3 regions of the Clostridium amazonense genome follow, and region 1 is predicted to be linked to each of the others. Evidence: riboswitches for the same ligand, from Rfam matches in the RefSeq annotation. Region 1 holds a riboswitch; each other region holds the start of a gene.
The links. Region 1 has a riboswitch for thiamine pyrophosphate ahead of thiT (energy-coupled thiamine transporter ThiT). Riboswitches for the same ligand answer to the same signal wherever they lie in the genome.
Positions count from the first base shown of each region.

Region 1 (10,696 bases):
TAAATAAATCTGAAGAAAAATTAAAAGATATAAATGAAGTAAATTGGTATGTTCTTGATAGAAAATCTAATTATAGTTTTGTAGACTATGAAGGGTCTGCAGATAGAATAGAAGCAATAGCAAAAGTGTTTCCATTATTCTTCTTTTTAGTAGCAGCATTAGTTTGTTTAACGACTATGACAAGAATGGTTGATGAACAAAGGGAAACAATAGGAACGCTAAAAGCATTAGGATATAATAAAGCAACTATAGCATCTAAATATATTTTATATGCAGCATTTGCAAGTGTAAGTGGAAGTATATTAGGTATAGCAATAGGATTTACAGTATTTCCAACAATAATATTTAATGCATATGGAATAATGTATTCTATGCCAAATGTAATATTAAAGTTTAATTGGTATTATGCTACTGTATCCACTGTTGCTGCAGTTTTAATAACTACAATGGCTGCAGTATTTGCGTGCAATAAAGAACTTAAAGAAACACCATCTATTTTAATGAGACCTAAATCACCGAAAAATGGTAAACGTATATTTTTGGAAAGAATACCTTTTATATGGAAAAGATTTAGTTTTACTGAAAAAGTTACAGCTAGAAATATATTTAGATATAAGAAACGTTTCTTTATGACAGTAATAGGTATTGCAGGGTGTACAGCTTTGCTTTTATGTGGATTTGGTATAAAGGATTCAATAAAAGCTATAGTAGATAAGCAGTTTGGTGAAATATATAAATATGATATGTCCATAAATATTGATTTTAACCAGAGTGAGAATAAATTAGATGAATTTAAACATACGTTAAAAAATGATAGTAGAATATCAGATTATATGATGTTACAAAGTAAAAATATAAAAATTTCATCTAATGATATAGAAAAGGATGTAAAATTTATTATTCCTGAAAATAATGATAGATTAGAAGAGTTTATTTCCATGAGAAACAGGAAGAATAAAGAAACCTTAAAACTAGATGAAGACGGTGCTATTATTAGTGAAAAAATAGCAAATCAATTAAATGTTAAAGTTGCTGATGTTATTAAGGTAAAGGATGGAGAAAAGGAATTTGAAATTAGGATTTCAGGAATTACAGAGCAATATACGTTTCATTATTTATATATGGATAAATCACTTTATGAAAACAAAACTAAAAATAAAGTTGAATTTAATGAAATTATAGCAAAAACAGTGGATAATTCTAAAAATTTTGAGGATGAATTGTCTAAAGATATTATTTCCAAGGAAAATGTAAAATCTGTAGGATTTAATTCTGGAATAAAAAATAATTTTAAGGATACAATATCCAGCTTAAATTATGTTGTTTTAGTAATGATAGTATCTGCTGGAGCATTAGCGTTTGTAGTACTATATAATTTAACAAATATAAATATTAGTGAAAGACTAAGAGAAATTGCAACAATTAAAGTTTTAGGCTTTTATGATAATGAAGTTGCTAAATATGTCTATAGGGAAAATATCATTTTAACGTTTATAGGTATAATTGTAGGACTAGGTTTAGGAGTAGCCTTACATAAATACATTATGTTAACTGTAGAACTTGAAACTATTATGTTTGGAAGAAGCATAAGAAGTATTAGCTATGTATATTCATTTTTATTAACTTTCATGTTTGCCATAGTAGTTAATTTTACAATGTATTACAAATTAAAAAAAATACAAATGGTTGAATCATTAAAATCAGTAGATTAAAAGTTAAATATAAGTTGATAGAATTTAAGTAAATATGTATAATAATTGAGTATAAAATATAAGGAATGAAATTTAAGAAAACAATCCTTGATAAAATAAAAGGTAAGGATGGAGCGAATAGATATGAGAATGAGAAGAAAGCCTTGGGCTAGACCAGAATTAGAAGAATGTAGTTTTTTTATAACAAATCCTACTGAATATAAAGGAAAGTGGAGTGAATCTTTCACTAGAAATCAGCCAATATACTTAGAACTAGGATGTGGAAAAGGAACATTTATGGCTGTACATGCAGCAGAAAATGAAAATATAAATTATATAGCAATAGACATAAAAGATGAAGTACTTGTTTTAGCTAAAAGAAATATAGAAGCTTCATTTGAGGAAAAGGGAAGAAAAGTAGATAATGTAAAATTAATGGCACAAGAAATTGCTATTATTGATGAAATGTTAGATAGCAATGATAAAATAGATAGAATTTATATAAACTTTTGCAATCCTTGGCCTAAGGAAAGACATAAAAAAAGAAGATTAACACACACAAGACAATTAAATAAATATAGGGAATTCTTAAAAGAGGACGGAGAAATCTGGTTTAAAACAGATGATGATGAACTTTTTGAAGAATCTTTAGAATACTTTAAAGAAAGTAACTTCAAAATAGAATATATAACATACGATTTACATAACAGTGGATTTGAAGGTAATGTGACTACAGAACACGAAGATATGTTTAGTGCACAAGGAATAAAGATAAAGTTTTTAAAAGCAATTAAAAATTAATTTTAAATTTAAGCATAGGTATATAAATAATAACCCTATGCTTTTTTCTTTTATATATTTTACAGATAATTGTAAAGAAACTATAGATGTTTTGTAAATTTTGAGTTATAATGATAATGAAAAATATAATAATTAGCTAGGGGTGCCTAAGTGGCTGAGAGATATTTATAAATATTAACCCTTGTACCTGATATGGATAATACCAGCGGAGGAAAGCAAAGTTTAAATTATGTTTATGTATATAATTAAAAACTTTATATAAAGTTAAAAGCTATATTCCGCATGGAGTATAGCTTTTGTTTTGTATAAAATATTTGAAAATATCAGAAAAATGAAAAGAAAAAACTAATTATTAAATAATAAAATTATTTAGGAGGAAGGAAAATGGTTATTTTCGCAACGATTCTTAGTATTGTATTAATGATTTTTTATGTTGTAGATCTTATCAAAAATGCAAAATTTAATGTTAAAAGTATAGTTATGATAGGGATGTTTAGTGCAATGTCCTTTGTATTATATTTGATTGAATTTATAAAATATCCTCAAGGAGGGGGAATAAGTTTGTTTTCAATGATGCCAACAATGATATTGGCACTATTATATGGTAGACAAGCAGGACTTACAGGAGGAGCTATATTTGGTTTGTTAAAACTTTTAAATGGAGCAACTATAGTTCATCCAGCACAATTTATATTAGATTACTTACTTGGTGGAATGGCACTTGGACTTGCAGGTACATTTGGTAGGGAAAAGAAATCTAATGTAATTGCAGGATGTTTATTTGCAGCTGGATTAAGTGTATTATCAATGGTAGTATCTGGTGCTGTTTTCTTTGGACAATATGCACCAGCTGGAATGAATGTTTGGTTATATTCATTAATATATAATTTATCATCAGCTGGTGTTGAAGGATTATTAACAACAGTTCTTGTAACTGCAATGCCACTTAAGAGATTAGAAAAAGCAGCAAAAGTTAATTAGATATATATGATACTAAAAAGTGGAGAAGTTTATTTTCTCCATTTTTTTATTTTGCATTAAATTAATTAAGTTGAAAATTAATTTAATGCAGTACAAATAAACAGTACTTATTTAAATAATAAAATATGTTTTTGATAATAATAATTATAAAGATTAATTATTATTAAATTTTATAAATAAAAGAAAAACAACTATTTAAATGTCTTATTTTACTAGGATTAAATAAAGTTATGTAGTATTCTGTATATGTATAATGAAAAATATACCAATTTAAACAAGTTAAAAAAGGAGGAATAAATTTGAAAAAGATAGTTAAAAATCTCGTATTAATAATGACAATAGCTATTATGTTTGTTTTTGTAGGATGTTCTAAGGAAAATAAAAAAGAAGAGGCAAATGAAACTAGAGGAGATTTTAAGGAGATAGCAGAAAATGCCAAGGGAACTACTGTGAATTTTTATGGATGGGGAGGAGACGAACACACTAATAGGTGGATAGATACTATACTTTCAAAGTATGTAAAAGAAAATTATGATATTACATTAAAAAGAGTTCCTATGGATATAGATCAAATTCTTAATAAGATGATTGGGGAAAAGCAAGCAGGAAATAAAGAGGGTGCAGTTGACTTAGTTTGGATAAATGGAGAAAATTTTTATACTGCAATGGAAAGTAAATTATTATATGGACCTATTACACAGTACATTCCAAATTATGAAAAGTACTTGGATGGAACTTCAGATGAAGCAAAATATGATTTTGGATATGAAATTAAAGGTCATGAAGTACCATATGGAAAAGCTCAGTTTGTTTTAATAAATGATTCTAATATTACAAAAGAAACACCTAAAAATACAGCGGAGTTATTAGAGTTTGTAAAGAAATATAAAGGTAAAGTTACATATGCAGCACCACCAGATTTTACAGGAAGTGCATTTGTGAGAAATATTATATATGAAACAGTAGGATATGATAAAGTAAAAGATTTAAGTGGTGATAAGGAAGAGGTTAGAAAAGCTATAAAACCTGCTATGGATTATCTTAATGAATTAAAGCCTTATCTTTGGAATGAAGGAAAAACATATCCAGCATCAACATCACAAGTAGAAAATATGTTTGCAGATGGAGAGCTTGTTATGACTATGTCATATAATCCTAATTCAGTAGCAACAATGATAGAAAGTGGAAGATTTACAGATACATCTAGATCTTTTATATTTGATAAAGGAACAATAGGAAATACACACTTTGTAGCAATACCAGAAAATGCATCTAATATAGATGGAGCATTAGCTGTGATTAATGCAATAATTAGTCCAGAAATGCAATCTTCAAAATACGATCCTAAAAATTGGGGTGATTTGCCTGTAGTGGATTTTGATAAACTTAATACTGAAGAAAAAAATTTATTTAATTCAGTTAATGCGGGAAAAGGAGTTATACCTTCAGATGAACTTTTAGAAAAAAGAGTTCCAGAAGTACCAGCAAAACTAGTACCAGTAATAGAAGCAATATGGCAAGAAGAAGTTGCAGCTAGAGGATAATTATAATGCATAAAAAATTAAAACCATATATTATGATCATGCCTGTACTAATGCTAATGATATTATTTATCCATGGACTTATTAATGGTATAATTCAAAGCTTTGGTATAATTCCAGCTATTGGACTTAAAGATTTTACATTAGATTATTATAAAATGATATTTGAAAATAAAAACATAATACTGGGAATTAAACAAAGTATATATATATCATTGGTTTCGTCTATTTTTGCAATCATTATAGGAATTGTTATAAGTTATGTGGTTTCAACTACTGGCTTAATGAAAAGAAAAATCTTTCAATTATTTAAAATACCAATAATAGTACCACATATGGTTTCAGCCTTACTTATAATAAATATATTTTCACAAAGTGGAATTATATCAAGGATATTTTATTCCTTAGGATTTATAGAAAACCAAGAAATGTTCATAAGCTTACTATATGATAGAAATGGAATTGGAATAATACTTGCATATTTGTGGAAGGAGATACCTTTTGTCATACTAATAGTATCTACTATAATGGCTAATATTGATTCGTCACTAGGAGAAGCTGCTATAAATTTAGGTGCATCTAAATTTAAAACATTCTTTAATATAACATTGCCACTATGCAAAAGCACAATAGCAACTTCATTTATAATTATATTTGCATATTCCTTTGGTGCTTATGAAATTCCATATTTATTAGGACCAACTAGTCCAAAGGCATTGCCAGTAATGGCATATGTAGAATATATTCATCCAAGTCTATTAAATAGACCATATGCAATGGTGTTAAACAGTATTATGGTAATAATATCAATAATTTTAACTTATGTATATTACAAAATCATTCAAACAAATATAGTAAAAGCACAGGGAGGACAATAGAGAATGAGGAATAAAAATATATTAAAAACAGTTTTTATATATTTAGCATTATTTTTTATAATCTTTCCTGTTCTTATTTTGATATTATGGAGTATTGCGGGAAGGTGGTCTTTCCCCAATATATTTCCAGAAACATTTTCAACTAGAGCAATTAAAGAGTTGTTTGGAGGATATTCAGGAGCTATAAAAGTACTTTTAAACAGTGTTTTAATATCTTGTATAGTGGCAATTATTTCTGTAATCATAAGTATTCCAGCAGCAAGAGCTATTACAATGTATAATTTTTATGGCAAAAACATTTTTAAGTTTGTAATACTTATGCCAATAATAGTACCAGCTACAGCTTTTGGAATGGGGATTCAAATATTTTTTATAAAAATGGGGATAAATGATACAGTAGTAGGTGTAATATTAGTACATATAATTGTTTGTATTCCATACACTATGAAAATTATATCAGAAGTAACAGAAGTTGTCGGAAATAAATTAGAAATGCAAGCAAGAGTATTAGGAGCATCGCCATTAAAAGCATTTATCAATATAACTATACCTATATTGATGCCAGGTATAATATCATCATTTAGTATGGCTTTTATTATTTCCTTTAGCCAATACTTTTTAACTTTCATAATTGGAGGTGGACGAGTAGTTACTTTCTCCATGATTATGCTTCCATATATTCAAAGTGGAGATAGAACCATTGCATCAGCTTATGGAGTTATGTTTATAATTGCTACTTTAGGTGTTTTCATTTTATTTGAGAAGCTTATAAAAAAATATTATGATATAGAAAACACTTATTTTTTCGGATAAAAAGGAGCAGTATTTAATGCATGAACTAGTGTTGAGAAATATTAAAGTTGAATTAGGAAAAAAAATTATAAATGAAAATATAAATTTAAATGTTGAAAGTGGTGAAATGATTTCACTTTTAGGAGCATCTGGATGTGGAAAAAGTACACTTCTTAAAACAATAGCAGGTCTTATAGAGCCAACAGCAGGGGAAATACTTATTGATGGTAAAGATGTGAAAGATTTTCCACCAGAGAAAAGAGGAACAGTAATAGTATTTCAAGATTTAAGACTTTTTCCGAATATGAATGTAATTGAAAATGTAGAGTTTGGACTTAAAATGAAAGGTATAAATAAAGATGATAGAAAAGAAAAGTCAAAGATAATGCTTGAAAAAGTTGGTCTTAAGGGATATGAGAAAAGAAAAGTTTATGAACTTTCAGGTGGTCAGAAACAAAGGGTAGCATTAGCTAGAGCAATAGCAAGTGAACCAGAAATACTTTTATTAGATGAACCATTTTCAAGTTTAGATGAAAATTTAAGATATAAAATGAGAGATCTTGTTATGAAGTTACAAAGAGAAATGGGAATAACAACAATTATGGTTACTCATGATAAAGAAGAAGCTCTTTTGATGTCAAATAGAATAGCTATGATGATAAATGGAGAAATAGTCCAATATGACAAAGCAAAAAAGGTATATAATAATCCATGTTCTAGAGCGGTAGCAGATTACTTTGGTGATATGAATTATATAGATGGAGTATGCAAAAATGGTGTATTTACGAGTAAGATAGGTACATATAACACATCATTGAAAGATGGAAAGTACACATTAATGATTAAACCTAAAGATATTAAAATTTTAGATAGTGATAAAGAAAGTGAAAGTAAAATATTAAATGTAAAATATTTAGGTGATAAATATAGTTTAGTTGTGTTATATAAAGATATTGAATTGATAGTTGAAACTTATAGAGAATATGATTTTGTCATTGGACAAAATATAAAAATAGAAGTAGATACAGAAAAAGCTATATTTTATATGATTTAAAAGTGTTTCATAACAAAAATCTTCTGTTACCCAAAAAATGACCAAATTCATTTTTAGAATTTGGTCATTTTATTTCTTAGGGCTAATTATTTAATTTTGATACAGCCCTTTTAAAATTTAATTTTTAGCAACATTTCGGCTAAGTGCTAAATTTGGTAAGTTCCAATTAAATTTTACAGAAAGTATTCTAAATGTAAAAGTTATAAAAGAACAAATATAAAGAGCATTTACACGTGGTACATAATTATGTAAAAACCAAAATGATAATCCACCTAAAATTGATGCAAGTGCATAAATCTCTTTTTTAAAAACCATGGGAATATCTTGTACAAATACATCTCTTACAATTCCACCACCAATACCAGTGATTGAACCAAGACATATAACTAAAAATAAATTGGCAAAATTATTAGATGTAGCTATATTAGCACCAACGGCAGTAAAAACACCTAAGCCGATAGCATCTAAAACAATATTTATTTTCCTAAGTATAGCAGTTCTTCTACGCAAAAAGTCAATTCTTTGTTTTAGTTCTATACGTTGCATATCCTCATTTGAAGTTGAAAATTTTATTTCTTTTATTATCCTATTATATGTTATTTTAGAAATTAAAGTATATAACCCTATTACAACTATTGCAGTAAGTATACTTATAAAACAGTAAAAAGGGTTTTTAAAGGCATTTGGAGGATTAGCACCAATTAAAATATCTCTAAAAATTCCTCCGCCTACAGCTGTAACTACAGCTAATGTCAATATTCCAAATAGATCTAGTTTTTTTTGAATAGCTATAAGTGTGCCAGACACAGCAAAAGCTACCGTTCCAATAAATTCAAAAATACTTAATAAAAACATAATTACTCTCCTAAATAAAATATAAAACATAAAAAAGTAATAAAAATTTTAATATAGTTTACATTGCCAAAGTAAATTATATAATAAAAAACTGGAAACTTGTAGATTTATTTGAAACAATTATAGAAAAGTCCTAGATTATAGAGAGTTTTAAAATAATGTATTGATTGAATTTCAGTTAATGGTATAATGGAATAATTGTTATTTAAATTATTTTATAAAAGATATATGCAATTTAAATGATTAAATAAAAAAGTGAAAAGTGAGATTAATTAAATGGAAAATGAAAACTTAGAAAAATCAATAGTTAGATTAGATAAGGATATTGCAGCATTAAAAATAGCTAAAAAATACTTATCTAATGAAGCTGAAATTGAAAAAGTTAGAGAAGAATTAAATCAAAAAAGACAATTATTAGCTAATGAATTATATAGTCGTGACTATATAGCATATGACGAATGTTGTGAAATAATTGGAGATATGTTAAATAAAAATTTAGATAAAGATGAACAAAAAGAGTTACTTGATACTATAAAAAGAGTATATGAAAGACAATCACCAAATGCAAGTAAAGGAAACAGTGGACTAAATGCATGGTTAAAAGAAATGGACATTGAATATAAATGGATAGAAACTGAAGACAGTGATTGGGCAACACTAATAATAACTGGATTTGGAATACATAAGTAAATTTATTTTTATATTAGTATAAAATGTGAATTGAAAAATATATATTGAAAATATATATAGAAAAACAAGCTCCAAGATATTTTAATTTGGAGCTTGTTTAAGTTCAATAATATATTTAAAAAATTTTAATTTATGGAAAATTAAATTAATTAGACCATTCAGTAGCATTTTCTAGTCCAGGAATAGATGATGCTTTGAAAACAGGTTTTTTGATTCCTTTAGCTTTTTGGGCTTTGTAGTCATTTAAGGCTAGGAATGCAAATTTACCTATACGAGTTATTGTTATTAGGTTGATTATAGCCATTAATCCCATGAATAAATCGGCTAAGTTCCATACTAACTCTACTTTTACTAAAGAACCAAAAAGAACCATAGCTACAACAAAAAATCTATATATATTTAAAGATACTTTACTTGTATTTATAAATTCTATATTAGATTGTCCATAATAGTAGTTACCTATTATAGAACTAAAAGAAAATAAGAAAATACAGAATGCTATAAAGTAATTACCAAAAGCACCAATTTGAGATGATAGTGCATATTGAGCTAATTCTATTCCAGTTAAAGCTGAATCAGCATAAGCACCAGGAATTAGAACTATAAATGCAGTACAAGTACAAATTACTAATGTAGCAATGAAAATTCCTAAAGTTTGAACAAGTCCTTGTTCTACTGGATGAGATGCTTCAGCGGCTGCAGCAGCGTTAGGTGAACTACCCATACCAGCTTCATTAGAGAATAATCCTCTTTTTATACCTTGCATAAGAGTAGCAGTAAATCCACCAACTGTAATAGATTTAAATCCAAAAGCATTTTGGATAATTAATTTAAGGATTCCTGGAATAGCTCTAAAGTTTAAAATAACAACTAAAAGAGCAACTACTATATACGCCATTGCAAAAAATGGAACGATAACTTCAGAAACTCTTGCAATTCTAGTGATTCCACCGAATATAACTAATGTTGTAAGACCAACAAGAACAATACCCATAACTGTTCTGTTTATTCCAAAAGCTGTATCAAAAGCAACAGTAACAGTATTAGCTTGTACAGCATTAAATATTAATCCAAAAGAAATTGTTATAAGAATTGAAAAAATAATACCAAGCCATCTTTTATTAAGTGCTTTTTCCATATAATAAGCTGGACCACCTCTGTAAGCATTACCATCTTTAACTTTAAAGATTTGAGCAAGTGTACACTCAACGAATCCAGATGCTGCACCTACTAATGCTATAAGCCACATCCAAAAAACAGCTCCAGGGCCTCCAATAGCAACAGCAATAGCAACACCAGCAATATTACCAGTTCCAACTTTTGATGCAGTACTTATGCAAAAAGATTGAAATGATGATACTTTACCATCTTTATTATTTTTCTTGTCTTCAGAATCAGAAATAAGTCTAAACA
Region 1 is NZ_JBWKMH010000007.1:35,324-46,019, forward strand. It holds gene AC07E4_RS03905 (FtsX-like permease family protein) at 1-1,712, shown strand, start outside; gene trmB (tRNA (guanosine(46)-N7)-methyltransferase TrmB) at 1,836-2,492, shown strand; TPP riboswitch at 2,621-2,723, shown strand; gene thiT (energy-coupled thiamine transporter ThiT) at 2,877-3,473, shown strand; gene AC07E4_RS03920 (ABC transporter substrate-binding protein) at 3,782-5,017, shown strand; gene AC07E4_RS03925 (ABC transporter permease) at 5,023-5,892, shown strand; gene AC07E4_RS03930 (ABC transporter permease) at 5,896-6,705, shown strand; gene AC07E4_RS03935 (ABC transporter ATP-binding protein) at 6,722-7,738, shown strand; gene AC07E4_RS03940 (trimeric intracellular cation channel family protein) at 7,856-8,593, opposite strand; gene AC07E4_RS03945 (hypothetical protein) at 8,870-9,283, shown strand; gene AC07E4_RS03950 (alanine/glycine:cation symporter family protein) at 9,429-10,696, opposite strand, start outside.

Region 2 (10,696 bases), on a different contig from region 1:
GTTCATCATGAGAACCACTTTCTGCAACTTTACCATTGTCTATAACAAAAATTTCATCAGCTAGTTTAGTAGAACCGAGTCTATGACTTATGAAAATAGTAGTTCCTCCTCTACTTATTTTTTCAAACTCCTCATACATATTGCTTTCACTTATTGGATCTAATGCTGCTGTTGGTTCATCTAAAATTTTAAGTGAAGCATTACTTACGATGGCTCTAGCAATTCCTAATCTTTGCCACTGTCCTCCAGAAAGATCTATTCCATTGTCTTTTATTTTTCCAAGCTCTGTATCTAATTTATTTGGAAGAGTATCTACAAAATCATTTAATTTAACTGTTTTTATAGCTTCATATATATATCCATCATCAGATTTGTTCTCCATAGAATTAATATTTCCTAGTGCAACATTATCTTTTAATTTTACGAAATATTTTGAAAAATCTTGATGTACTATAGCAAATAAAGATTTTAATTGGCTCTTTGTATATTCTCTTATACTTTTATCATTTATGAGGATTTCACCTTCAAAGTTATCGTATAAACCAGTTATAAGTTTTGTTATTGTACTTTTCCCTGCACCATTTGTTCCTACAAATGCATAGTGTTTTCCTTCATCAATTTTAAAAGAAAGTTCCTTTAGTATATAATTATTAGTTCCTGGATATTTAAAAGACACATTTTTAAATTCTAAGGATTTTACATTTTCAGAAATGTTATAAGGCTTCTCTATAGCACCTTCACATTCATCTAAATTTACTAATTCACTTAAATCTTTTAGATACTCTTTGTTTTTTGCTAAAGTATCTGCAATATTAGAAATCTGCCATGACATTATTTGAATTAAACCAAAAACTGCATTAGATATAGCTATAAAAAATCCTATAGTAATTTCACCATTTAAAACTGGTTTTATAAATACTATAATTATAATTACTGAAAGCAATGTTGTTATAACTCCACTAGACTTCATTTTTATAAACCACTTCAAAAGTACTTTATACTCTATTTTTCTAGCAGTTTCATATTCATTTATCCATTTTTCATTTATATCATCAGTATATCTAAATAAACTTCTTTCATCTACAGCTTCTCTTCCTGTAAGAACTTCTCCCAAATATTCAAATTTTCTTTGATACTTTGAAAGTATTCTCTCTGCATCATAACTAGCCTTTCCACCTTTTAAAGCTAATTTTAACAATGGCACTGAGATTGCTATTATAACAAGTGGTGTCCACCATACTTTTGTAAATAATATAAAAAGTAATCCTATAACTTTAATTGAAAATTTACACATAGCTAATAGATTTTTATACGCATCTTTACACTTAATTTCACTATCTTTAGAAACCCTTGACATTAAATTCCAAGTCTCATCGTTTTCTATATACCTATACTCTAACTTCGCCCTTTTTTCCATTATACTAGTTTTAAAACTTTCTCTTAGTTTAATTTCCAGCTTTGCCTCTACAAGTTTTGCTAACTTGTCAGAAACCCAAATATATGCAAGTAATGCTATTAATATGATTATTGGAGCAATTACTTCATTATAACTTTTTTCATTTTTAAATACTGCAATTGCTGTATCTAAAAAAGTAGCTGTTACCACTACTTGAAAAGTAGGGACTATTCCATCTAATAAGCTAATTATAAACAACAATATTGTATATAGTTTAGATGCTTTAAATGGAATTCTTACAATGTCAAAGGTTTTGTAATATTTCTTTTCTAACCCAATCTCCAAAATTTTCTCCTCCTTAATAATTTTAAATTGCTAAAATATAAAAATTCTAAATGCATACAATTTATGTAATTTATTTCCCTTTTATATTATATTACTATTTTATTAAAATTCTATTTACAATATATTCTATTTTTTTAAACAAACTCCAATACATTATAAAGGTTTAAGCAAAAGCTTAAACCTTTATAATAAAATTATTATTTAATTATATTTCTCAGAACTTATTATTCTTCTGATACTTTTTTCAGAAAGATAATATTCTTCTGATAATTTTGAAACTGAATATCCATTACTATATTTATTAAAAATACATCTATTTCTTTCTTTAAGACTTCTTCTAGTTCCATTTTTTTCTCCCCAAGATTTCTTTTCTCCATCTTTTCTTGGAATATATAAACACTCTCCATCTATATATTTTTGAATTATTTTTATTACTTCATCTGGTAAAACAGTTTCAGCCTTAATATAAGCCATATCTTTGCTCCTCCTTATAATATTTATAAAGATTTATCCGCAAAGACTGCTATAATAACTTTTACGCTCATAACAAAAACATAAGTTTTTATCTTATATAGGGTTCTAAGTTCATCTTTAAAATTATTAACTCCAAAACTTAAAATCCCTAAATAGTGAGACTAGCTCGCAACCATCTTAAATTAAATATTTGTTTTGAAATCAATATATTTACATCTAAAAAAATAGTTTTAAATTCGAGCTTGTTTCCTCTATAGCAGTCATTGCTATGAGCCTTCATAAAGTCTTAAATAAAAGATAGTTCTTTTATCTACTGTAATTAACAATCTATATCCCTCCAAACATATCTTACATTATTTGAAATCATTTCCTTTTTATTATATCATTTTTTTATATCAAAACATTAAAAAACTGTAAGATTTTACTCCTACAGTTTTTTTATTTATTCTAGTTAGGTTTTTTTATATTATTTTAGTATATCTACATCTTCACCTTTTAAAACCTTTTTCATATTTCTAACTGCGCACATTTTTCCACACATAGTGCAAGTATCACTATGCTGTGGAAGTGATTCTTCTCTATATCTTTTTGGTTTTTCACTATCTATTGCAATTTCAAACATCTTATCCCAATCAAGATCCTTTCTTGCTTTACCCATTTCATTATCTCTTTCTCTAGCTCCATTTACACCTTTTGCTATATCACCAGCATGAGCTGCTATTTTACATGCAACTATTCCTTCTTTCATATCTTCTAGATTTGGAAGTCTTAAGTGTTCTGCTGGTGTAACATAACATAAGAAATCAGCTCCATAAGTTGCTGCTATAGCTCCACCTATAGCACTTGTTATATGGTCATATCCTGGCGCTATATCTGTAACTAAAGGTCCAAGTACATAAAATGGTGCACCATGACAAAGTTTTTTCTCTAAAATCATATTAGCTTCTATTTCATTTATAGCCATATGTCCTGGTCCTTCTATAATAACTTGTACACTTCTTTCCCATGCTCTTTTTGTAAGCTCTCCAAGAACCATAAGTTCTTTAATTTGAGATGCATCACTACTATCATCTATACATCCTGGTCTGCATGCATCACCAAGACTTAATGTTAAATCATATTTTTCACATATATCTAATAATCTATCAAAATGTTCATAGAATGGATTTTCCTTGTTGTTAAGTTCCATCCAAGCATATAATAATGAACCACCTCTTGAAACTATATTTGTAAGTCTAGGATTTCTTTTAAATGTTTCAACAGTTTCTCTATTTAATCCTGCATGAATAGTTACAAAGTCAACACCATCTTTAGCATGTTTTTCAACTACATCAAAAAACTCATCTACAGTTAAATCTTTAAGTTCTTTATCATAAAAACCAACTACATCATACATTGGAACTGTTCCTATTATTGCTGTAGACATATCAATAAGTTTTTTTCTAAACTCATAAGTTTTTCCATAGTTACTTAAATCCATTATTGCATCTGCATTCATATCTAATGCAACTTTAACTTTTTCAAGCTCTGCATCTACATTGCAGCAATCTCTTGATATACCTAAGTTAACATTTATTTTTGTAGTTAAGCCTTGTCCTACACCCTTTGCTACTAAACTTTTATGATTTTTATTTGCTGGTATAGCTACTTTCCCCTCTGCTACTAACTTTCTTAAAGTTTCAACTTCCATTTTTTCATTCTTAGCTACTATTTCCATCTCTTTTGTTATAATATTTTTTTTAGCAGCATCCATTTGAGTTGTATATTGCATAATTAAATCCCCTTTCATACTTATAAAATTATACTTATATTTTAAAATGATGTTGAAAAAATATTTCTTATTGAATTTACCTTTTCAGTGATGTCACTAGCTCCAACTAATTCAGAAATCATAGCAACACAATTTCCACCATTTTCTATAACTGACTTAATATTTTCTTCTTTAATTCCACCAATTGCAACACTTGGCATATTTATATTTTCTGAAACCCATTTTAAATAATTTAAACCATCACTTTTTTCTATGTTCTTCTTAGTATTTGTATCAAACATAGGACCAACGCCAATGTAATCAATTACATTAGAATAATATAATTCTAAAGCTTCTAAAGCTTGTTTCTTATTATGTGTTGAAAGTCCAATTATAAAATTTGGATTTAAATTTCTAACAACAACAGGTTTTAAATCCTCTTGTCCTAAATGTACTCCATCAGCACCAGCAGCTAAAGCAATATCAATATCATCATTAACTATAAAAGTTACATCTGTTCCTTGAAGAATTTTCTTAATCTCCAAGCATTGATTTATCTTATAATTCTTATCTTTATTTTTCTCTCTATACTGAATTACTTTAATTCCATTCTCCACTAACTCTTTCGTAACTGTTATATTATCTTTTCCATTTGAAAAATCTTCACCTAAAATAGCATATATACTATCTTTAAAGATAAATTTTCTTTTAATCATTTCTTTTTCAAGTTCATATGATTTAAATCTTAATTTTTCGTATTTTTTGCCTATTTCGTAATTTCCTAAAATTTTTAATATTTCCTCTATTGTTCTTAAACCTTCTTGAGCTCTTTTAAAATTAGATTTTATAATATCATCTACAGTATTCTTTTTATCCAAAGTAGATGCTTCCGAAATTTTTCTTCCAACATCGCCACTTGAATCTCTGCTATATATAAGTTCATTTGAACTAAAAGTTTTTCTTACTTCATGACGAAACTCTCGAAGCTTCTTTGTTGTATATGTATTTTCAAAGTGAAATCTTGAAATATCCTCTAAAACTCGTATCCCCTCACAAACTCTATTAATATTTGCATCCACAGCTCTATATAATGACATAATCTTCAGTCACCCCTTTATTCTATCTCATAACTTTTTTGCAAAAATAAAAAGCTTGCCCCTAGGCAAGCTTAAAACATACAAACATCATAAATTAACTTAACAATTTGCTTCCCTACGGTGGTATTAACCACATCAGGTTCAAGAGTTAGACATAATCTTCTCAGCCTTAAGGCACCCCTAGCTACATTTCCAATATTCAATTCTTCTTACAACTTCATTATAACAACATTTACACATATTGCAACATAAAATTTCAAATTATTTATTTTATTTCCAAATTAATTTTATTTATAATTCTTACCAAACTCCATATTTACATCAACAACTTTTTCTGAAAAATCCACTTGCTCACTTGATACACTTAACAAATTATCTGCTTTTTTTTGTGTATCTACTATAGCTCCAACTGGAACATATTTACCTTCAGATATCCTAACACCACTAGTCACTATTGCTCCAGTATCAATATAACAGTTATCTTCAACTATAGCATTAGAAACAACCGCTCTAAATCCCACAAATGTATGATTTCCAATAATAACTGGTCCATGAATTAATGCTCCATGCGCTATACTTACTTTTCTTCCAACATAAATTGAATACTCCTTATCATTTACATAAAATTTATTATTCTTTAATCCATGAAATACAACTCCATCTTGTATATTAGAACCAGATCCTATATAAAATGGACTTCCCTCATCTGCTCTTAACACTACACTACAACCTACAAAAACATCTTTTTCTATGTTCACATCTCCTATCACACTAGAAAATGGTCCTATAAATACACTTTCATCTATTTTAGGAAATACACTTGTAGTATTAAACATAGTAGATGGGTTTTCAGAAACAAAATAAGCATACGCATTTCTTAACCTTATTGGTTCATACTTTTCATCTTTAATATTATACATCTCAACACCTTAATCACTAAGTAATCTACTTTATTATATTAACTTTAATACCAAGTTGTTAAAATCAATAATTTATATTATAGGGTTCCAAGCTGAAAAATGAAATTATTCAAGTATCAAATGAGAATAGTGTTATTCCAAGAAACAGTAATTATTTAAAACGTTATTCATAAAAATTTCAAAGAAACTTTAATGAATTTGCCATTTTATTTGCAAGACTAAACAGCTATTAGTGAACTAAATTGCTTTGTAAATTATTATAGAAATTGATTAAAAAAAACTGATATTTTAGTTTTATCTTTTATCGTTAATTGTTAATTTTTGTACAACACTTTAAATTGCTTTTTCTCAATTAGAATAAGACTAATTTCATTTTTAAGTTTGAAATCTATATTATAGCTTTATTAAACATAAATTTATCAATCTACTTTGCTTCTAACTTCCATCCTATTGATTCTTTTCTTGCATTAATAAAAGTAGAATAAATACCTTCTTTAACTATCAAATCATCATGTTTACCTTTTTGTTCAATTTTACCATTATTAATTACTAATATTTGATCTGCATTACGAACTGTTTTCAATCTATGAGCAATCATAATAATAGTTTTATCTTTTGTTAGCTCTTCTATAGCAATTTGTAACCTATCTTCATTCTCTGGATCAACATTAGCTGTTGCTTCATCAAATATTATAATGGCAGCATCTTTTAAAATAGCTCTTGCTATTGAAATACGTTGTTTTTCTCCTCCTGAAAGACTTGCTCCTCCTTCTCCAACAACTGTATTATATCCATTAGGTAAACTCATAATAAAATCATGGCAACATGCTTTTTTAGCTGCTTTTATAACTTCATCATGACTAGCATCTGGTCTTCCAAACTTAATATTGTTTTCAATAGTATCTTGAAACAAATAAACATTTTGAAATACCATGCTAATTTCATTCATCAATGATTCTAATGTATATTCTTTAATATTTTTTCCACCAATTTTAATAGTTCCACTATTTACATCCCAAAATCTTGCAATAAGATTACACATAGTTGTTTTTCCTGAACCACTTGGTCCAATTACTGCAGTCATAGTTTTTTCAGGAAATGTTATAGAAATATTATCAAGAATTTTCTTTTTATCATAAGAAAAACTAACATTTTCAAATTCAATATTATAATTTTTAGGAATAATATCCTTTCCATTGCTATCCATTTGTGGCATACTATCAGTTTTATCAGCATGATCTATAGAACTGCTTACTACACGAAGAACCGCCATTGCACTTCCAGCTGATTCAATTTGAGCAAATACCATAAATGAAACAATAATACACATTAAAGCATTAGTTAATTCCATGTTTCCGTCTAAATACATAAAAACAGATACTATAATCATGATTACACTAAATATATTTAAAACCATTGCTTGTGCTATAGTATATGGTGTAAATAACTTTTCAATTTTAAAATTTGAACTTCTATTATATTCTAATGAATCACGAATCCTCTTATCGCCTTTACCTGTCAAATTAAATGCTTTTATAATATGCATTCCCTGTATTTGTTCCAATACTGCTTCTACTAATTTGGACTTAGATTCTTGACGCTTTGGTGCCAATACTCTTGATTTCTTTTCCATTAATGAAGTTACAAATAAATATATAATTGTTCCAACAACAACTAATAGTCCTATTTTAAATTCAAACGCTAATATCATAACAGTAAACACAATTGAATTAATAAATCCACTTAAAATATTTACTAAAACCATTGGTGCAGTATTTTCAACATCATCCAAAACTGTGGTTGTAATTCCTGTAATTTCACCAATACTATTATTATTAAAATACCCCATAGGCACAGCTTTTAATTTATTACCTATAGCTATTCTCTTATTTGCAACCATAAAATATCCTGCATGAGTTTGTTGTAATTGTGAAAAATAGTTTGTAATTGTTCTTCCAACTATACTTATTATTAAAAAAATTAAAGCAATCCATGCTGAATTCTTACTATTTTCTTTTTCAACAAGTCCTATAACAATAAAATAAATAGCACTAATTTGAAACATATGAAATATTGCAAATAAAAAACCTATTATAATTGATTTATTAATATTATTCTTCTCTTCGCCTGCAAAACTCCATATCTTCTTTAACGCACTAATCATAATTACTCACCATCCTTTACACCAATATGTGCTTGCCACATAGATTTATACAAAGAGTTTTTTTCTAGAAGTTCCTCATGTGTACCAAATCCAGACACTTCTCCATCTTTAACAACAAAAATCTTATCTGCATCAGTTATAGTAGACAGCCTATGTGCTATAACAATTACTGTTTTTCCAACTACAAGTTTTGCTAGTGCTTTTTGAATTATTGCTTCATTTTCAGGATCTATATATGCTGTAGCTTCATCTAAAATTATAATTGGTGAATTTTTAAGCATAGCTCTTGCTATAGATATTCTTTGTCTTTCTCCTCCTGATATATGACTTCCACCACTACCAACTAAAGTTTCATATCCATTATCTAACTTTATGATAAACTCATGACAACCAGATAATTTTGCAACTTTTTCTACGTCTTTATCTGTTGCTTTTAAATTCCCCATTCTAATATTCTCTCTAATAGTTTCATCAAATAAATAATTATCTTGTGATACAAAAGACACTAAATCATATAATTGGTTTAATGGAATTTCTATTAATTCTTTTCCTCCAATGCTTATACTTCCTGACTTTATATCCCAATATCCAGCTATTAATTTTGCAATTGTTGACTTTCCACTTCCACTTGGTCCTACAAATGCAGTTAAACTTCTTTCTGATATATCCATATTTATTTCATGTAAAATTTCTTCATCATCATGATATCCAAAAGAAACATTTCTTAACTTTATATTCATGTTTTTTAAATTAACCTTTTCTGTTTTATGAAATTGTTCTTTTCCTTTTAAAATGAAATCTATAGATTCCACAATAGTTCCAACTTTTGCTAAGCTATCTATAAAATCCATTGCTGCTAAAAGTGGACCTGCTATACCAAGTGATAAAATAATTGTTGTAATAAAAGTTTCTATACTTAAACTTCCATTTACGTACAAAATCCATCCAATTGGCAAAATAGTAATCAATGTTGTTGATGATACTGCTTTTGATAAAGATATTGGAAATTGACAACTTTTCATCCAATTATAAAAATATGAAGCATTTGCAAGTACTTTATCTTGAAATTTTGCATAAGATGTTTTTCCTTGATTAAAAGCTTTAATAACTTCTATTCCTCCAATATATTCAACAATAGTAGAATTCATTTCACTATTTGTTTTAACAGAACCTTCATACTGCTTAGCATAATTTTTCATTACAACTCCCATAAATAGCATCCCCACAGGAATTGAAACTACAGATAAAAGTGCCATTCTCCAATCTAGCACAAATAAATAAATCAAAATACATATAGGACCTAATATATTTGCAGTCATTTCTGGCAAAAGATGTGCAAGTGGACGCTCCATGCTTTCAACTTGATCAACTATAATTTGCTTCATCTCTCCACTAGATGTATCTATAATTGTTCCAAGTGGCATTTTAGGTAACTTATGAATTATCATTTCTCTTACATTCTTCAAAATTGAAAAAGTTGATTTGTGTGACATTGATAATGCAAGTGCATAAAAAACTGACTTTCCTAAATATCCAGCTAATGCAACTAGACACCAACAAATATAAATCTTTTTATTAGAACCACCCTTTAATAATTCAATAATAATTTTAGTTGCTGCAAAATAAGGAACTATACCTGATAATACACCAATTATAGCCATAACTATTGCAGAAATTAATCCTCCATGCTCATCTTCTCCAAGCTCCCAAAGTCTTGCCATTGGTTTTTTCCCCTCCATATGAACCCCTCCTTGTAAAACATTTATAAACTCTTACTAAAATATTTAAACTAAACTTCTAATTTACAGTTATGATAACTTTGTTATCATAACTGTAAAATTATTGGTCTTCATATTTAAAGACCAATAATTTTTCTCCAACCTTCTGAAAAGAAAGTTGAAAGAGTATTAACACATTGAAGTGCTTCCTCTCTTTTATAATCATGAAGTACTGTTTCAAAAATACATGAATAATAAGAATGCACTATCATATGAATTTCTTTCATACTAATACGATTAAATTCAATTCCTTTTTCTTCTAAAACATCATACATTTTTAATGTATCCTTTATTTCCTCTTCTACCATCCAATCTGTGAAATTTACATACTTTGTTCCATCTGAGCATTGTAATAATAACTTAAAACAATCAAAGTGATCAAACATATAGTTTATAAACTCCTGTAAAACTTCTGCAGAAACATTCCAAACTTTTTCTAGACTTCCTTCTAAAATATAATCAAAACACTTATCTTCTGCTATACTATATTTCTCTCTAAGCCCTTGAATTGCTGGTTCAACCAATGCAGAAAACAATGACTCCTTATCTTTAAAATGTCTATAAAAAGCACCTGTTGTAATACCTGCACCTTTGCAAATCTCTCTTAAATTTGCTCTCTCATATCCTTTTTCTATAAATAATCTTTTCCCACTCTCAATTATTTTTTCATGTGTCAATTCATAAGTACTACTACTCAAAATCCTTCCTCCTAACAATAATAACTTAGTCATGATTATATGATAACTAAATTAACTTATCAATATTGTCACTT
Region 2 is NZ_JBWKMH010000028.1:125,285-135,980, reverse strand. It holds gene AC07E4_RS12125 (ABC transporter ATP-binding protein) at 1-1,741, opposite strand, end outside; gene AC07E4_RS12120 (CD3324 family protein) at 1,943-2,215, opposite strand; gene thiC (phosphomethylpyrimidine synthase ThiC) at 2,682-3,986, opposite strand; gene thiE (thiamine phosphate synthase) at 4,028-5,062, opposite strand; TPP riboswitch at 5,158-5,254, opposite strand; gene AC07E4_RS12105 (DapH/DapD/GlmU-related protein) at 5,350-5,982, opposite strand; gene AC07E4_RS12100 (ABC transporter ATP-binding protein) at 6,407-8,146, opposite strand; gene AC07E4_RS12095 (ABC transporter ATP-binding protein) at 8,149-9,885, opposite strand; gene AC07E4_RS12090 (TetR/AcrR family transcriptional regulator) at 10,002-10,622, opposite strand.
Region 2: another riboswitch for thiamine pyrophosphate. It lies ahead of thiE (thiamine phosphate synthase); the one in region 1 lies ahead of thiT (energy-coupled thiamine transporter ThiT).

Region 3 (10,696 bases), on a different contig from region 1:
CATGGATTTTCTATAAAATCTTTGGCTTCTAAAATTATATCTTGTTTCCATTCATCTATTTCTTCAATATTTTTATCAGATTCTGCAAGTTCTATATCCTCTTTAGATAGCATAACTATTTTACCAGTTAATTTATTATAATAATTATTTATATCATCTAACTCCATCTCATATATTTCTATTATCTCTTTTAAACTTATTTTATATCTCATATTTTAATCTCCTATATTCTTTACTTTAGTTTCTATTCTTCTAAAATTTCAATGCCTATCATATTCATTAAATACTTTGCATTAGTAGATGTAGCCTTTCCACTTTTCATTTTATAGTCAAAAAATATTTTATTTTCCTTATAGTGTTCAGAAAAATGATAGTTTTTTATTCTGTTATATTTATCTAATGTACATAACTCTAAATCATGTGTAGTTATACAACCAATCACACCTATTCTATTAAGATTAGCTAAAACATTCAATGCCCCTGTTATTCTATCACTAGAATTTGTTCCTCTAAATATTTCATCTATTAAAAATATCATATCTTTCTTTTCTTTAGAATAATCTATTATTTTTTTTATTCTTACAAGTTCTGCATAAAATGTAGATACTCCATTTTTAAGTTCATCACTTATTCTCATAGATGTAAATATGTTCATTACTGAGCAAGTCATATCACTTGCACATACAGGTGCACCACTATATGCTAAAACTAAATTTATTCCAATTGTCCTTAAAAATGTAGTTTTTCCTGACATATTAGAACCTGTAATAACTAAAATATTATCATCCATATTTAAATCATTATTTACTCTAGCATTTTGATTTATTAGTATATGCCCTAAATTTTCAGCTTTTATTAGTCTTTTATCTTCTTTAATTTTAGGATAACATATATCTTTATTTATATGATTAAGTACAGCTAAACTCATAAGGCTTTCTATTTCACCTATTGATACAATATATTTTTCAAGTTTATCATAATATTTTTCTTTCCACTTTTCTAATGAAAATATACACTGATAATCCCATAAAAATAATCCATTCAATATAAAAAATAAAAAAGGATTAAATCTTAATCTAATTTTTATCATTATATTATCTAGTTCCTTCATAGCACTTAAAGAATCACTATTTTTACTAAATAATATTTCTTTTATTTCTTTTAACTTTTCACATTTAAACTCTTCCTTCTCTAATAACTTAAGAATTTTATAATATTTATCAAAACCATCTTTAAATTTATTTATTTCATCAAAACTATTATTTATTTTTGCAAGTCCTATTGACCATATAAATAATTGTATTGCAAAGATTAAAATCATTACTTTGTAAAAATTTATAACTTTAAATATCAATACAAATAGTAATAAAGGTACTGTTATCATTGGTAGTATATATATAATTTTTTGAAGTATTTTAGAATTTGTAAGCTTATCATTTTTTCTAGAATACTCTATTAATTTTTCCTCATTTTCTAATTTTCCCTTTAAATCTTTTGTGCAATATTCTATGTTTTGACATAGCTCTAAATTATCTTTTAATTCTTTTATTGCCTCTTGTCTTCTTAAGATTTCTTCTTTGTTACACAGTGGATTTAATAGTGTTTTTGCTAAAGTTTTTCTTCCTATGGAAGTATTTGTTGTATTTACAAGTTGAAATAGAGATTCTTTACCAATTATATCCAAATCATAAGAGTATTGATGATTTTTATTTATAAATTCTTCCCCTATATCTTTAAAATTAATCCATTCACCATTAATTCTACTTATATAATCTTTATTTATTTCATACATACCTTTTGCGTATGATAATTTTTCACTTATTTTCCTGTGATATATAACTAAAATAATAAATGCTATATAACTTACTACTGCTATTATCCTATAAAATGTATTTATACCTATATTTAATGCTGCATAAGTAAAAAATACAGACCATAAAAATATAATAAGCCTCATTACTCCTATAAAGTTATAAGTTTTATTATATTTCTTAACTTTTTCATCATACTTATCAGTATTTTTTTTAAAATTATCCTCTAACACTAGCTTCCTCCTATTTATTGTATTTAATAAGTTTTAATCATAATAAAAAACATATAATATCATTTTACCACTTTTATCAAATTTCTAAAGAGTATTTATGTAAATTTACAAAATACTTATATTTTTGCTTTATTGTTGTAATGAGTTATTTTAATAAAGTATTAATTTTTTTAAATTTTATACAAACTATTTATTATATAAACAAACTGTATACTTTGTAAATTTTTACATTTCATCCTATTTTATAAATTTTTTTGTATTATAATCAAATAAATAAACTTATTTTTTAATGATTTTAAGGGAGTTGATTTTATGAATAATAATCCTAAGCCTAAGGTTTGGGAAGCATTAGTTCCAATATTAATCTTAATTGTAACTTTAGGATGTGCAATAATCTTATTTGATGCTTCACCTCATATTCCACTTGTCATTGGTGCTGCAGCTGCTGCATTAATGGCTATAAAAGTAGGATTTAAATGGAGTGATTTAGAAAAAGGAATTGTTAAAACAATAAATTTGTCACTAGAGGCAATAATTATACTAATGATTATTGGTATTGTTATAGCTTCATGGATAGCTTCTGGTACTGTTCCTACTTTAATTTACTATGGACTTAAAATTCTATCACCATCCATATTCTTAGTTGCTACCTGCATAATTTGCTCTATTGTCTCCGTTTGTACTGGAAGTTCATGGACTACTGCTGGAACTGTAGGTGTTGCCTTAATGGGGGTAGGATCTGGCCTTGGAATTAATCCTAGTATGACTGCTGGTGCTATAATATCTGGTGCCTACTTTGGAGATAAAATGTCTCCACTATCTGACACAACAAATCTTGCTCCTGCTGTTGCCGGTTCAAATCTTTTTGATCACATAAAACATATGGTATATACAACTGGTCCTAGCCTTATTATATCTTTGATTTTATTTGGTATATTAGGTGCTGGATTTAGTGGAAAAGCTTTAGATGTTTCACAGATAGACTTAATCACAAAAGGACTTGAAGATAACTTTAATTTAAGTCTCTTAACATTAATACCACCTATTGTAGTTCTAATAATGGTTTCGAAAAAATTACCTGCTACTCCTGTACTTCTACTAGGATCATTACTTGGTTGTATTCTAGGAGTATTTCTTCAAGGTATTGCTCCTGGTGAGTTCTTTTCAATTCTAAATGATGGTTTTGTTATTAATAGCGGTGTACCTATGATTGATAAACTTCTTAGTCGTGGTGGACTCCAAAGTATGATGTCTACAGTTGCTCTAATATTTTGTGCCATGTCCTTTGGTGGTATAATGGAATATGCAGGATTTTTAAATATATTAGCTGAAAAAATTCTAAAATTAGCTGTTAATACAGGTTCTTTAGTTCTTATAACTGTAGTTTCTTGTATTACATTAAACTTTTTAACTGGAGACCACTATCTTTCAATTCTAATTGGTGGCAGAATGTATAAAGATGAATTCGAAAAAAGAAATTTAGCACCTAAAAACCTTTCTAGAATATTAGAAGATGCTGGTACAATAACATCACCTTTTGTTCCTTGGAGTACTTGTGGTGCATTTATGAGCAAAACATTAGGTGTTGCAAATTTTGCATTTTTACCATTTTGTTTTTTAAATTTAATAAATCCTATAATATCTATAATATACGGATTTACTGGAATAACCATGGCTAAAATTGATGAAGATAAACCTATTGGAAAGAATTTATCTATGTAATCTTTAATTTTTATTTTCTTTATATATAAGATCAAAGTCTTAGATATAATCTATAAATTACAATGCTTTAGCTAGACTTGTTTTTGTCAAACTATAAATAACTATATAAGAAAAAAGGTAATATATTTTATAGCCAAATAAAATATATTACCTCTTTTATTCATAATTATTTTAATATTTCTTTTAAAACTCTCTCTGTATTTCTAAATAATATTTTTTCTATTTCATTATCTTTAAAACCTTCTTTTTGTAATCTATCACTTAATTTCATCATTTCTGATGTATTCCTTATTTCTACTTCATTATCTATTCCATCAAAATCTGAACCTAATGCTAAAATATCTATTCCACCCACATTATATATATGTTTTATATGAGCTATCATTTCATCTATGCTCGAAACTTCTAAATCTCCTAAAAAATCTGCACAGAAATTTAATCCCATAACTCCGCCTTTATCAGCTAATTTTTTTATCATTTCATCAGTTAAATTTCTAGGATGATTAGTTACATATCTTGAATTAGAATGAGATGCTACAAATGGCTTTTTACATATATCAACTAAGTCATAAAACCCACCATCTGATAAATGAGAACAATCTGGTATTATTCCTAGCTCTTCCATATATTCAACTATCTCTTTTCCTTTTGGAGTTAAACCTTCATTTTTATATTGAAATCCACAATTTGGATATCCTAATTTATTAGGATAGTTCCATGTAAGTGTTATGAGCCTTACCCCTAAATCATAAACCTCTTTTATCCTCTCAATTTTACCATCTAAAACTTCGCCTTCTTCAATTGTCAGGAAAGCTCCTATTTTACCTTCTTTATTGCATTTTGTAAGTTCTTGAAAACTTCTTACTACTTCTATTTCCTTATTATTAATTTCTATTTCTTTCATAAAATTATCATATTGCTTTTTAAATTCTAAAAATGGATCCTCTGTATGTTCTAATTCTATAAAAAAAGCAAAAAATTGAGCTAATGCATTACCTTTTTTTAACTTATTTATGTCTACCTTTAAATTACTTTCTTTTAAATTTAAGTTTTGATAAAGAAGTGCACTTGCAGTATCACAGTGCATATCAATAAAATTCATTACTATTCCCCCTTTTTAGTCATATTAAAAATTAACATTTATATATATAGATTAACATTTTTTTATATAAATTTCGAACTAAATTAATTTTATGTCTTATTTATACCTCAAATAAAATTAATATAATATTTATCCATAAAAAGTTTATTTTCAAGAATAAATTCCAAATATAGAAAAACAAGTTCAAAAATGAAATTACTCCTATTTAAATTGAAAATTCTAATTAATTTAATTGAAAATTGAAAGTTGAAAGTGAATGTAAAAATTTGATTTCCAATTTTAAATAATGATTTTTTATTAAATTTGCTAAGCAAATTAGTTGAAAACAATATAAAAACGTAGTTTTTAGGTATTTCTATTTTAAATATTAAGAACGAAGTGAGTAATATTCACCATCACTATTCACTTTTCACTCTTACTTTTTAATTGGATTCCAACATGATAATTGAATAAACTATAAGCTTAATACTATCACTTAATAAAGATATTATTTAAAATTTGAATTTGGAACCCTATGTTGTTTTATTTTTTTATTAGTGTATAATTATAAAGTATATGTTTATAATATTTTAAATATAATATATGTTCACTATTTAGGAGGATTTGAAATGGCAAGTAGTTACTCATTTGATGTTGTATCAGAAGTTGATATGCAAGAAGTTGATAATGCAATTAATCAAGCATTAAAGGAAATTAAACAAAGATATGATTTTAAAGGTTGTAAAGCTTCTATAGAACTTTCAAAAGATGAAATTAAAATTGTATCTGATGACGAGTACAAATTAAATGCAGTTATAGATGTTTTAAAAGGTAAACTTATAAAAAGAGGTGTTTCAGCAAAGGCTTTAGATATAAGCAAGATTGAAAATGGTTCTTTAGGTAGTGCTAAAACAACTGCTAAAATAATAAATGGAATTTCTAAAGAAAAAGCAAAAGAAGTAGTTGCTGAAATTAAAAGCAGTAAAATCAAAGTCCAAACTCAAATACTAGATGAAAAATTAAAAGTTACTGGCAAAGACAAAGATGACTTACAAGCTACTATACAACTTTTAAAATCTAAAGACTTTGGAATAGACTTACAATTTACAAATTATAGATAATTTAAAACCTATGATTTTTTTCATAGGTTTTTTTTATTTTATTCTACATATAATATACTTTGATATTAATCTCATTTCATATATATTACATTTTATATATTTTTCTAAATTTTTTATTTAAATTAAATAAAATTTTCCCATTGTAAAAATTTTTTATTTAACAACTTGTACATTATGTATATTTTTAGATTAATTGGATAATTTAATAATATAGTTCCACTGTTATAAAGTTTTTTATATTTTTTACATCAAAACTAACACCTATATAAGTAAGTTTTGATAATATATACTATAAGTGTTTTTTCACTTATAAATTTATCGTAGCGATTAGGAGGATAAAAATGAAATCAACAGGTATAGTTAGAAGAGTAGATGAGTTAGGTAGAATAGTAATACCTATAGAGCTTAGGAGAACTTTAGATATTGAGATTAAAGATGCATTAGAAATATATGTAGATGGTGATCAAATAATTCTAAAAAAATATGAACCAGCATGTATATTCTGTGGCAATGCTAGAGATGTAGAAAACTATAAAGGAAAAAATATTTGCAAAAGCTGTCTTGCTGAATTAAATCAAAAATAAATATAAAACTATATAAAGAAAGTGACTTTTATTTGATATTAGAGATATTTTTTTCTTTATTGTTATAAAAAGTCACCCTTTATATATATAAGTCATAATATAGAATATAAACTAATCTAAATAATAAAGTTTAGATTAGTATTATATTAACAACAAACTTATTTTTATATTAGGAATCTTAATAAAACAAAATGATTTTATAAGATTCCTTCTAAATGGGGGTTATAAAATGGATGAACTTTGGTTCTTTATTATATTATTATTTTTCTGGCCAGTAATAGGTCCTTGTGGCATAATAATTCTACTTCTTTTATTCGGAGGATTTGATGATGATTGTGGCTGTGGCTGTGATTGTGGATGTGACTATGGCTGGGACTTTTAATAAATTTAGAAAAGGGTCAGTAAATTGACCCTTTTCTTCTTATTTTATAAAAAAGCTTTTCAAGTTTTTAGCTGCTAATTCTATATCATTTTCAGAAAGTATAGCACTAACAACAGCTATACCATCTATATTACATTCTATTACCTCTTTTGCATTATTCTTATCTATTCCACCTATAGCAACTATAGGTATTTTTATATTATCTCTTATTTCTTTTAACATATTTAATTTAACATTTTTAGCATCTTTTTTAGTGCTTGTACTATAAATAGCCCCTATTCCTAAATAATCTGCTCCATCCTCTACAGCTTTTTTAGCTTCTTCCAAATTTGACGCTGATATTCCTAATACTTTATTTTTTCCTATTAATTCTCTAACTACTTTAGCTGGAATATCATTTTGTCCAACATGAACTCCAGCTGCATCTATTGCTAGTGCAATATCTACTCTATCATTTATAATAAGTGGAACATTATATTTATCAGTGATTTCTTTAACTTCAATTGCATATTCAAGGAAATCTTTTCCACCACACTCTTTTTCTCTTAATTGAACTAGAGTTACGCCACCTTTAATAGCATTTTCTACCTCATCTTTCAAATCTCTATTTTTTAAAATATTTCTATCTGTCACTAAATACAGTGAGTAATCTATTTTATTCAAAAATTACATCTCCCATCTCTAACTGCTTTTCATCTAACAATGATAGTTTATCTATTATACCTACTCTTAAACTTCCAGTGCCCTCACCTTGTTTTAAGTCTTTAACAGCATTTTCACCACACAAACTCATAGAAAGTGTACCTAATGTTGCAGCTATAAATCCATCCTTAATTGCGCCTATGTATGAACCTATTAAGGATGCTGTCATACATCCTGTTCCCGTTATTCGTGCCATCATCTCATGTCCATTATTTATTTTGGCAACTTTTTTCTTATAACATATGACATCTTCTTTTCCTGTAATCACTACTGTTGTGTCTAACTTTTCTGACAATGCTTTTCCTAGCTCTACTGCATTTTCCATATTTTCTATTGAATCAACACCTTTTACAGTAATATTAAGTCCCAATATACTTTTTATTTCAGCCATATTTCCTTTTATTACATCAAACTTAATATTTTTAACTAAATCTTCTAAAAGTTTCTTTCTCGCTGATGTTGCACCTGCCCCTACTGGATCTAAAATTACAGGTTTTTTAAATCTATTTGCTATCATCCCTGCCTTTTTCACTATATTAATCATTGATTTATCCATAGTTCCTATATTTATAACTAATGCTGATGCAAAACTTAAAATTTCCTCTAGTTCATCTTCACAAAAACTCATAAGTGGTGATGCACCTATTGCTAAGGTTACATTAGCACAATCATTTATTGTTACAGCATTGGTTATATGATAAACCAACGGTTTCTTTTCTCTTACTACATTTATGTACTTTGAAAATTCATTTATCATAATTATCCCTATTACCTTTCAAATAACTTTATTCTTTAATAAAATTTATAAAAATGATTTACAGGTCCACTACCATGTCCTACATCAAAACTATTTTTTATTGCACCTGTTATATATTCTTTTGCAAGTCTTACAGATTCTAAAACATCATATCCATTTGCTAAATTTGATGCTATTGCTGATGATAAAGTACATCCTGTTCCATGTGTATTTTTAGAGTTAATTCTTTCTCCTACTAATTCCACTATATTATCTTTTGATACTAAAACATCAATACAATTACCTTCTAAATGACCACCTTTTACTAATACATATTCAGGTCCCATTTGAAGGATTTTTTTACCTGCTTCTTTCATATCCTCTATAGTATCTATCTTCATATCACATAAAACTTCAGTTTCTCTTAAATTAGGTGTTAAAACTTTTGCTATTGGAAGTAAATTTTCTATAAGAGCCTTTTTAGCTTCCGGTTTTAAAAGATCATATCCTGTTGTTGATACCATAACTGGATCTACAACTATATTCTCTGCATTATATTTTTTTAATTCACTTGCTATTTTTATTATAATTCTTTCATTAGATACCATTCCTATTTTTGTAGCTGACACTTCAATATCCTCAAATATAGCTCGTATTTGAGATTCTACAGTACTTTCTGGAATATCAAATATATCCGTTACCCCCATAGTATTTTGTGCTGTTATTGCTGTTATAACACTCATTCCAAAAGTTTTATTTGCTGAAAACGCTTTTAAATCAGCCTGAATTCCAGCTCCCCCGCTACTGTCTGACCCTGCTATTGTAAGTACCTTTTTCATAAACATCCCTCTTTCTTTTTTTAATAAAAAAACTCCTTACCAAAACTTGATAAGGAGCATAATATTCTTAATATACTTTAAGATTTCCTACGCTGGCATTATCCAGATCAGGTCAACGGTCGAAATATCTACAATTTCCTCTCAGCAAAATGCTTTTTGCTCCCATACTTACATTTATTTCTTTGTTAATTCTATATTAAAACATATTTAATAAAATAACAAGTGACGAATATATTTAATTCTCCCTTGTAAACTTATCCTACTTTGATAAAATATTATTATATTACAATCTTTATACGAAATGGGGTTAAGTTTTGGATAATGACAATACTTGTGCTAAGCTTTCTGTAAGAAGCCTAGTAGAATTTGTTTATAGATATGGTGACTTAAATAGTGAGTATGTATCTTCTAGTTCTGCTATTGAAGGAACTAAAATACATAAAAACATTCAAAAAGAATATGAAAATGAACATAAAGAAAAAGAAGAAGAATTTTTAAAAGAAGTTCCAATTAAAGATACTTTTAGTTATAAAAGTTTAAATATTTTTTTAGAAGGTCGAATTGATGGTGTAATTTCAAAAGATAACTACGCTGAAATCTTGGAAATCAAAAGTACATCACGAGATATACTTTCTATTGAAATATACAATGAACTTCACATAGCCCAAGCCAAAATATATGGTTATATGTATTGTAAACTCTATAATCTTGATAAAGTAACTATTAAGATTATATATGTAAATCGAGATACATTTTTATCAAAAGATTTTAGTGAAATTTTTTCTTTTGATGATCTTAAAGATTTCTTTTTTTGTACTATTGATAAATATTTCAAATTTTTAACTTTAGATTATAATTTTAAAAATTTAAGAAATAATTCTATAAAGATTTTAAAATTTCCCTTTGAAAAATATAGACCCAATCAAAGAGAGCTTTCTGTAACAGTTTATCAAACAATAAAACATAACAAAAAATTATTTTTAGAAGCTCCAACTGGAATTGGTAAAACTATTTCAACTGTGTTTCCATCATTAAAGGCTTTAGAACAAAAACTAGGTAATAGAATTTTTTATCTTACGGCAAAAAGTAGTACTAAAATTATAGCTGAAAATACTATAAATCTTTTAAGAAATCAAGGTTTAAAGTTAAAAACTTTAACTTTAACAGCAAAGGAAAAAATATGTTTTAAAGAAAATGTGAATTGCGATCCTACTATTTGCGAATTTGCTAAAGGACATTTTGATAGAGCTAATAATGCTATACTAGATATTATTGAAAACGAAGATAACATAAATAAAGAAATAATAAATAGTTATAGTATGAAGCATAAGGTTTGTCCTTTTGAAATATCTCTTGATTTAATAAGTTATTGTGATTTTATAATATGTGATTATAATTATGTTTTTGATATGCAAGTATCTTTAAAAACATATTTTAATGAAAAGAAAAATGAAAACATATTACTAATTGATGAAGCCCACAATT
Region 3 is NZ_JBWKMH010000028.1:158,249-168,944, reverse strand. It holds gene AC07E4_RS12245 (UPF0158 family protein) at 1-212, opposite strand, end outside; gene AC07E4_RS12240 (MutS-related protein) at 245-2,044, opposite strand; gene nhaC (Na+/H+ antiporter NhaC) at 2,357-3,766, shown strand; gene AC07E4_RS12230 (dipeptidase) at 3,933-4,868, opposite strand; gene AC07E4_RS12225 (YajQ family cyclic di-GMP-binding protein) at 5,477-5,968, shown strand; gene AC07E4_RS12220 (AbrB/MazE/SpoVT family DNA-binding domain-containing protein) at 6,310-6,552, shown strand; gene AC07E4_RS12215 (hypothetical protein) at 6,782-6,934, shown strand; gene thiE (thiamine phosphate synthase) at 6,974-7,597, opposite strand; gene thiM (hydroxyethylthiazole kinase) at 7,590-8,393, opposite strand; gene thiD (bifunctional hydroxymethylpyrimidine kinase/phosphomethylpyrimidine kinase) at 8,429-9,211, opposite strand; TPP riboswitch at 9,278-9,387, opposite strand; gene AC07E4_RS12195 (ATP-dependent DNA helicase) at 9,526-10,696, shown strand, end outside.
Region 3: another riboswitch for thiamine pyrophosphate. It lies ahead of thiD (bifunctional hydroxymethylpyrimidine kinase/phosphomethylpyrimidine kinase); the one in region 1 lies ahead of thiT (energy-coupled thiamine transporter ThiT).